DNA from 2 places in the Azonexus sp. GW821-FHT04F04 genome. Region 1 is predicted to be linked to the other one. Evidence: predicted binding sites of a transcription regulator. Region 1 holds the regulator's gene; the other holds the start of a gene.
The links. The regulator FliA, encoded in region 1, starts transcription of late flagellar genes. The targets are predictions, from matches to a motif close to CTAAAGTTNNNNNNNNNNNNGCCGNTA.

Region 2: miaB (tRNA (N6-isopentenyl adenosine(37)-C2)-methylthiotransferase MiaB) is a predicted target of FliA. The motif match lies at 2,018-2,044, and genes of this name have one in related genera.

Annotation. Positions count from the first base shown of each region.
Region 1 covers NZ_JBWKSX010000013.1:61,177-65,387, forward strand. The annotation lists gene AC07TV_RS19985 (flagella synthesis protein FlgN) at 1-146, shown strand, start outside; gene motD (flagellar motor protein MotD) at 165-968, opposite strand; gene AC07TV_RS19995 (flagellar motor protein) at 968-1,708, opposite strand; gene AC07TV_RS20000 (RNA polymerase sigma factor FliA) at 1,701-2,453, opposite strand; gene AC07TV_RS20005 (MinD/ParA family ATP-binding protein) at 2,453-3,343, opposite strand; gene flhF (flagellar biosynthesis GTPase FlhF) at 3,336-4,211, opposite strand, start outside.
Region 2 covers NZ_JBWKSX010000001.1:779,684-783,894, reverse strand. The annotation lists gene ahpF (alkyl hydroperoxide reductase subunit F) at 1-1,484, shown strand, start outside; gene AC07TV_RS03805 (hypothetical protein) at 1,580-1,807, opposite strand; tRNA gene AC07TV_RS03800 (tRNA-Met) at 1,924-2,000, opposite strand; gene miaB (tRNA (N6-isopentenyl adenosine(37)-C2)-methylthiotransferase MiaB) at 2,131-3,468, shown strand; gene AC07TV_RS03790 (PhoH family protein) at 3,449-4,211, shown strand, end outside.

The DNA.
Region 1 (4,211 bases):
TAAATGGAAACCTGATTAGTGTACTGCATCAAAAAACCAGCGAAGCGCTCGCCATCCTGACGCATTCCCAAGCAGACCAATCTCTATATAGCAGTAGCGGCCAGGCTGCCATGAGTACAGGTAGTCGAATCATCGACTCGGCTTGATCTCTAAATTGAAGCAGATCAGCGACCAATTTCCTTTGGCGCTTCGTTGATCTCAGTGGGCTCTTCCGGGCGATTTGAGTCAATCATGACGCTGACACGGCGATTTCTGGCCCGTCCTTCCGGAGTCGTATTGGTTTCAACTGGTCTGGTATCACCATAGCCAATTGCCGTAAGTCGCTCGGCCCCCACCCCCCCATCGTTAAACAGCCTGAGCACCGTCGTCGCTCGCATCGCTGACAATTCCCAATTGGATGGGAATTGAGGCGTAGCTATCGGCACATTATCTGTGTGCCCCTCAATTGTGATCGGATAATCCGTATCGGCGAGCACCTGCGCGATAACACCCATGGCGCTAATTGATGCTGGCTGCAAACGCGCCTGCCCTGCGGAAAACAGAACGCTGTCATTTATCTCGATAGTCACGCCACGACTCGTCTCCAGCAGGCGAACTTTGCCTGCTGCGACAAGCGGCTGCAGCGCCTCCATGATGCTGCCTGCCACATTCTTCATCTTTTGCCGCTGCTCGGCCTTTTTGGCCTCGTTCTTGACCGTCTCCGGCGCCTTGTCAACTTTGATGACCGGCCGCGGCAGCATGGGGAGGGCACCCTGAATGACCGCTACCGGCTGCCCACCCGACTCGCCTGTTTTGTTGTTGAAAGCATTGGTCAGCGAATTGGACAGTACCTTGTATTTCCCTTCGTTTACCGACGACACGGCATACATGACCACAAAAAACGCAAACAGCAGGGTGATGAAATCGGCGTAGGAGACTAACCAGCGCTCGTGGTTTTCAGGCTCCTCATCTCTACGCTTGCGGGCCATCAGTGAAGATAGCCTTTCAGGCGCCCTTCAATAATTCGGGGATTGTCACCGACCGCAATGCCGACAAGACCATCAACAAGCATTTCACGCGATGAAACCATACGCATCACGTAATACTTAAGTTTGGCTGCGATAGGAAGATAGACAAGGTTGGCCAATCCGACGCCATAAATCGTTGCGACAAACGCTACAGCGATTCCTCCGCCGAGCTTGGTAGGGTCTGACAGATTCTCCATGACATGAATCAACCCCATCACAGCCCCCAGAATCCCTATCGTAGGGGAGTAGCCTCCAGCCGCATCCCATATTTTTGCCGACTGGCGCCACTCATCTTCAAAGGTGCCTATTTCGACCTCCAGCAATTCCCGGATTCTCTCTGGATCTGCACCATCGACAAGGAGTTGCAGGCCCTTGCGAGCGAACTCGTCCTTTATTCCTGGAATATAGTTTTCCAGAGCCAGCAGCCCCTCGCGCCGCGACATCTGGCTCCAGTTAAGAATCTGTTCGATCAGACGCTTCTGCTCAATGACAGGGGGGATCCAAACCCACTTTGCCATCTTTATTCCACGCTTGAAGATATGGATCGGACTCTGCAACAACACCGCCCCCAAGGTACCACCCAGGACGATCAGCAAAGCTGTTGGCTGGACCAGGGAGCCAACACTTCCTCCCTCAAGATACTGGCCGCCAATGATCGCAACAATACTTATTGCGAGGCCGGCGAGGCTGATCTTATCCACCAGCCTTCTCCTTGCGACGTTTTGCGGCGGCGGGAACTTCACCGACAATACGGCTACGCAGCCGTGCGACAGCCTGGGTATGCAACTGACAAACCCGGGACTCGGTGACCCCCATAACCTCGCCAATTTCCCTCAAATTCAAATCCTGCTCATAGTACAAAGCCATCATCAACTTTTCACGCTCCGGCAACAGACCGATGGCCAGCACGAGTTGCTCCTTTACGCCCCTGTCTTCCAGAATGCTTACCGGGTCTGCGTCATTATCCGTAAAGTGCCGTTCGAGAAAACCCTCGTCGTCTGAACCGGAAAAATCTTCGTAATAGACAATTTGATGGCCACGCGCATCCTGAAGCGTCCGTTGGTAATCGGTCAAGGACAGACCCAAGGCGTCAGCCAGCTCCTTTTCTGAGGGTGCGCGACCATGTTCGTGCTCAAGCTGGTTGATGGTCGTTTCGATGCGGCGCAGCTCCCGACGCAAATTCCGTGGCAACCAATCATTTTCCCGAAGGCCATCCAGCATGGCGCCGCGGATTCGTTGTGTTGCATAGGTTTCGAACTGCGCGCCAAAACCTTCCTGATACCGATCTATTGCGTCAAGCAACCCTAGCATCCCGTTCTGGACGAGATCATCAAACTGCACACTGGGTGGTAGGCGAGCCATCAGATGATAGGCGATACGCTTCACCAGCGGCGCGAAGCGCTGAACCAGCTGATCCCTATCTGGCTGCCCGGCAGCGGTATACATCAGGCTCGTAGTACGTTGGGGGTTATACGTTGGCTCAAGTGTAACAGCTGCTGCATGAACTGACCGACACCTGCAGCCTCGCATTCGCTGCGCTGCCAGTAAAGCATATCCGAGGCGATGTCTCGGAACGCCGCAGCCGACTGCGAATCCGGGGCCTGAACCAGGACCGAACGACATAGCTGAGCTGACTGACGCAGTGCTTCATCGAGCGGAATAGCACCAGCAAAATCCAGGCGAGCCACACCCCGCTGTGCGGCTACCTGGGCGATGTTCTCGAATATTGAGCGGGCATCGGCGTGACTGCGAACCTTGTTCACCAAAATTCGAAAGTGCTTTCGCGAAAAGGCATGGCTCACTTTTTTAATCAGGGAATATGCTTCAGTTATCGAAGAGCTACTACCCGACAGAACCACTACAGCCTCCTGAGATACCAGACCAAATGGCGAAAAGCCATTTGGATGTGCCATGCTGGCGTCAACTAGGATTACGTCGATAGGCCTCTCCAGACCAGACATGGCATCAAGCAAGGTCTGCTGCTGAGGCAACGACAGCCGCCCGAGTTTTCTTGCCGCTCGAGCTGCCGGCAGAACCCGTAATCCAAGCATGGGCTGAAGCAAGACTTGCGAAAGCTGCATTTCGCGCTGGACTACATTTAAAAGATCGTGCCGAGCGACTAGGCCGAAAGTGGACGCAATATCGTCACCCGGCACATGCTCGTCGATGATTAGAACCTCTTTTCCAAGGCGTGCCAGCGCCACACCAATATTGGCCACGGCAACACTGCGTCCAACACCATCACATCCAGCAACAAATGTAATGACTTGCAATTGCTGCCCCCCGCCTAGTAGGCGGCGCAATCCAGCCGCCTGATCAACACGAAAGTCAGCCACGACGGCCTCCAACGGCAACCATGCCTGCACTTGCCATCATGAGCCCGGGTTCGAGGCCATCGAATTTGTGAGGAGAACTTTCAGGAACATCCTTGAAGGCACGATGCAGGAGATAGCTGCGATTGGGCAGATGCAAATCCTCTGGCACGCGTTGCCCATTGGAAACATATTGAAGCTTCAGTCCATGGCGCATGATGACATCCAGAACTGTCGCCAGACTGGCAGCTTCGTCAATTTTCGTCAGGATGCATCCGGCGAGCGTCTCACCAGCATAGGCGCGCACAACGTCATCGAGAGTATCGCCACGTGAAGTCGAGTTCAGCAGCAGCAAGCGCTCAACGTCACACCCCGCGAGCATGTCCGTCAACTCAGGAACCAGTTTATCCCTCTGGCTCATCCCCATCGTATCGATCAGCACCATGTGCTTGTGCTGCAGCTCCATCAATGTCTGTCGCAGTTCATTTGCATCCTTGACCAAGTGCACGGATACACCAAGGATACGACCGTAGATACGTAGTTGTTCATGGGCACCAATCCGATAACCATCGGTAGTGACCAGTGCCACCTTGCTTGGCCCATGGCGTAAAACACAACGCGCCGCCAGCTTCGCAGTTGTTGTCGTCTTCCCCACTCCGGTCGGACCGACTAGCGCGTAAACGCCGCCCCGATCAACGATATCATTTTCATTGCCAATGGTCAGGAGCGAGCGATCAGCCGCCCCCTTTACCCACGCCATTGCCTCCAGACCATTCATTTCACGCGGTAGATCGACAAGCAATTCACGAGAAAACTGCGGAGAAAATCCGGCATCAAGCATCTGGCGCAAAATATCTGTCTTTACCGGCTCTGAGCGCGCAGCCTCACCCCA
Region 2 (4,211 bases), on a different contig from region 1:
ACGATAGTGCCAAGGCCCAGGAAATGCGCGACCTGCTGGTCGATATCGCCGAACTCTCGGCCAAGGTCAGCCTGCGTGAAGACGGCACCGCTGCCTTGCGCCCATCCTTCGCCATCGGCCTGCCCGGCGAAACGCCGCGCATTACCTTTGCCGGCATCCCGATGGGCCACGAATTCACCTCGCTCGTCCTCGCCCTGCTGCAGACCGGCGGCCATCCGCCCAAGGTCGAACAATCCGTCATTGACCAGATCAAGGCCCTGCCCGGCACCTTCAATTTCGAGACCTTCATCTCGCTGTCCTGCCACAACTGCCCGGACGTCGTGCAGGCGCTCAACCTGATGGCCGTCCTCAACCCCGGCGTGACGAGCACGATGATCGACGGCGCCATGTTCCAGGACGTGGTCAATGCCCGCCAGATCATGGCCGTACCGACCACTTACCTCAACGGTGCCGAATTCGGCGCCGGCCGCATGCTCATCGAGGAAATCCTCGCCAAGGTCGACACCGGCGCCGCCGCTCGCGCCGCCGAGGCGCTCGGCCAGAAGGAAGCCTTCGACGTCCTCGTCGTCGGCGGCGGGCCGGCCGGTGCTGCGGCAGCCGTCTACGCTGCCCGCAAAGGTATCCGCACCGGCATCCTGGCCGAGCGTTTCGGCGGTCAGGTCATGGACACGCTAGGCATCGAAAACTTCATCTCGGTCAGCCATACCGAAGGACCGAAGCTGGTCGCAGCGCTGGAACAACACGTCAAGGACTATGAAGTCGACATCATGACCCTGCAACGCGCCGCCAAACTCGTGCCGGCCAGCGAAGCCGGCGGCTTGGTCGAAATCCAGCTCGAAAACGGCGCCTCGCTCAAATCAAAATCCGTCATCCTCGCCACCGGCGCCCGCTGGCGCGAAATGAACGTACCCGGCGAGCAGGAATACAAGGCCAAGGGCGTCTGCTTCTGCCCGCACTGCGACGGCCCGCTGTTCAAGGGCAAGCGCGTTGCCGTCATCGGCGGCGGCAACTCCGGCGTCGAAGCCGCCATCGATCTGGCCGGCATCGTTGCCCACGTCACGCTGCTCGAATTCGCCGACACCCTCCGCGCCGACGCCGTTCTGCAGAAAAAGCTCTACAGCCTGCCCAACGTCACCGTCATCAAGTCAGCGCAAACGACCGAAGTCACCGGTGACGGCCAGAAGGTCAACGGCATCACCTACAAGGACCGCGTTACGGAAGAGATCAAGCACGTCGAACTCGAAGGCATCTTCGTCCAGATCGGCCTGCTGCCCAACACCGACTGGCTCAAGGGCTCGCTCAACCTGAGCCGCTTCGGCGAAATCGAAATCGACGCGAAGGGCCAGACCTCGCTTCCCGGCGTCTTCGCCGCCGGCGACTGTACGACCGTGCCCTACAAGCAGATCATCATCGCCATGGGCGCCGGCGCCACCGCCTCGCTCAGCGCCTTCGATCACCTGATCCGCAGCTCGGCACCGGCCTGATCGATTTGATCGACTAGCCAGCCCGGAACCAATGCACCGCCCCGGTGCATTGGTTCTTTCATCTCGTCGACAATCCAACAAACGTCGGCAGACAGCTAAACCAGCACGCGCGGATTCGCCACACCGCCGGAAAGACTGGCATAGCGAGAAGGCAGATCGCCCGGCAGGCAATAGCCGAACAAAAGCTCCTCGGCATCGAGCAACGAAGGCCCCGTCGACAGCACATACTCCGAAACGCCGGCAAATGCGGCCAAACGCATCCAGAACATCGCCTCTTCGGTCAACGCTGGGTTGGCATTAAATGAGTTCGGGAATTCATTCATGACGCACCTCGCTTTTCAGAAAAACGAAACCACGAGGTAGTACTAGCAATATTTGGCCCAGATTGCGGGGCCAAAAAAGAAAAACCCGCTGACGAATCAGCGGGTTTTGGCATTTCTGGTGGTGATGGGCAGAATCGAACTGCCGACCTATGGGTTATGAATCCATCGCTCTAACCGACTGAGCTACATCACCACGCTTGAGGGCGCGGATTATAGTTTGCGGGGGCTTGGCCGGTCAACCGAATTTCCGGTCGGTTATAATGGCGAACTTTTGTGCCGCAGGATGACCTAAGCGGCACCCACTGATTTGTAAAGTGTTACCCATGCCCAAGAAATTATTCATCCGCACCTTCGGGTGCCAGATGAATGAGTACGATTCGGACAAAATGGCCGACGTGCTCAATGCCTCCGAGCCGATTGTCCGAACCGACAACGTTGAAGAAGCCGACATCATCCTGTTCAACACCTGCTCGGTGCGCGAGAAGGCGCAGGAGAAGGTTTTCCACGACCTCGGCCGGGTTCGTCACCTGAAGAAGCTAAATCCCGATCTGGTGATCGGCGTTGGCGGCTGCGTGGCGAGCCAGGAGGGCGATGCGATTGTCGCCCGGGCGCCGTACGTCGATATCGTCTTTGGGCCACAGACCCTGCATCGCCTGCCCCAGCTGATGGCCGAGCGCAAGACCAAGGGCAAGGCGGCGGTCGATATTTCCTTCCCGGAAATCGAGAAGTTCGATTCGATGCCGCCGGCCGAAGTGAAGGGTGCTTCAGCCTTCGTCTCGATCATGGAAGGCTGCTCGAAGTTCTGCACCTTCTGCATCGTGCCCTACACCCGCGGCGGCGAGGTGTCGCGGCCGTTCGACGACGTGCTGACCGAAGTGGCCGGACTGGCCGCCAATGGCGTCGGCGAAGTGACGCTGCTTGGCCAGAATGTGAATGCCTATCGCGGCGACATGGCCGAGACCGACGAAAAGGCCGATCTGGCAATGTTGATCGAGTACATCGCCGAAGTGCCGGGCATCGAGCGCATCCGTTACACGACCTCACATCCGCGCGAGATGACGCAGCGCCTGTTCGATACCTACGCCAACGTTCCGAAACTCGTATCGCACCTGCACCTGCCCGTGCAAGCCGGCTCGGACCGTGTACTGGCGGCCATGAAGCGCGGCTACACGACGCTCGAATACAAATCGATCATCCGCAAGCTGCGCGCGGCGCGGCCGGACATTTCGCTGTCGTCGGACTTCATCGTTGGCTTCCCAGGCGAAACGGACGAGGATTTCGAGAAGACGATGAAGCTGATCGACGAAGTCGGCTTCGATAGTTCGTTCTCCTTTGTGTACAGCCCGCGCCCGGGCACCCCGGCGCTCGAACTCGACGATGCCACGCCAGCCGAGGTCAAGTCGGCTCGCCTGCTGCGTTTGCAGAAGCGCATCGACGAACAGGCCCAGGCGATCAGCCAGACGATGGTTGGCAGCATCCAGCGCGTGCTGGTCGAAGGCACGTCGAAGAAGGACGTGCATGAACTGGCCGGGCGTACCGACAACAACCGCATCGTCAATTTCGCCGGCAATCCGCGGCTGATCAACACCTTCGTCGATGTCCGCATCACGTCGTCACTGTCGCACACGCTGCGAGGCGAAATTGTCATCCGAGAAGACTAAACCGGCGGTGCGGGCCAAGCCCGCACCCAAGACCAAGCCTGTGGAACTCGCCCTGGCGCCGGTCGACAACGTCCTGCTCGCCAACCTGTGCGGCCCGCTCGACGAAAACATCCGGCAGATCGAAACCGCTTTCGATGTCGTCATCCGTCGGCGCAACGAACGGTTTTCCGTTTTTGGCGAAAAATCCCGGTTGACCGTGGAAGCGCTGCAGCATTTCTACGGCATGGCCCGTCAGGCGCTGACCGTCGATGAAATCCAGCTCGGCCTGATCGAACTGCTCAACGCCCCGGTGCGCCGGGTGTCGCGCCGCGCCGAAGGCCCGGTCGACGGCCCGCAACTGATCACCCGCAAGACCGAACTGCACGGCCGCACGCCGCGCCAGGTCGAGTACCTCAAGCATATTCAGGAACACGACATCACCTTCGGCATCGGTCCGGCCGGCACGGGCAAGACCTATCTTGCCGTCGCCTCGGCCGTCGATGCCTTCGAGCGCGATCTGGTCGAACGCATCATCCTGACCCGCCCGGCGGTCGAAGCCGGCGAGCGCCTCGGCTTCCTGCCCGGCGACCTGACGCAGAAGATCGACCCGTATCTCAGGCCGCTGTACGACGCGCTCTACGACCTGATGGGCGCCGACCGCGTCAGCAAGCTCTACGAAAAGCGCGCCATCGAGATCGCGCCGCTTGCCTTCATGCGCGGCCGCACGCTCAACCACGCCTTCATCATCCTCGACGAAGCGCAGA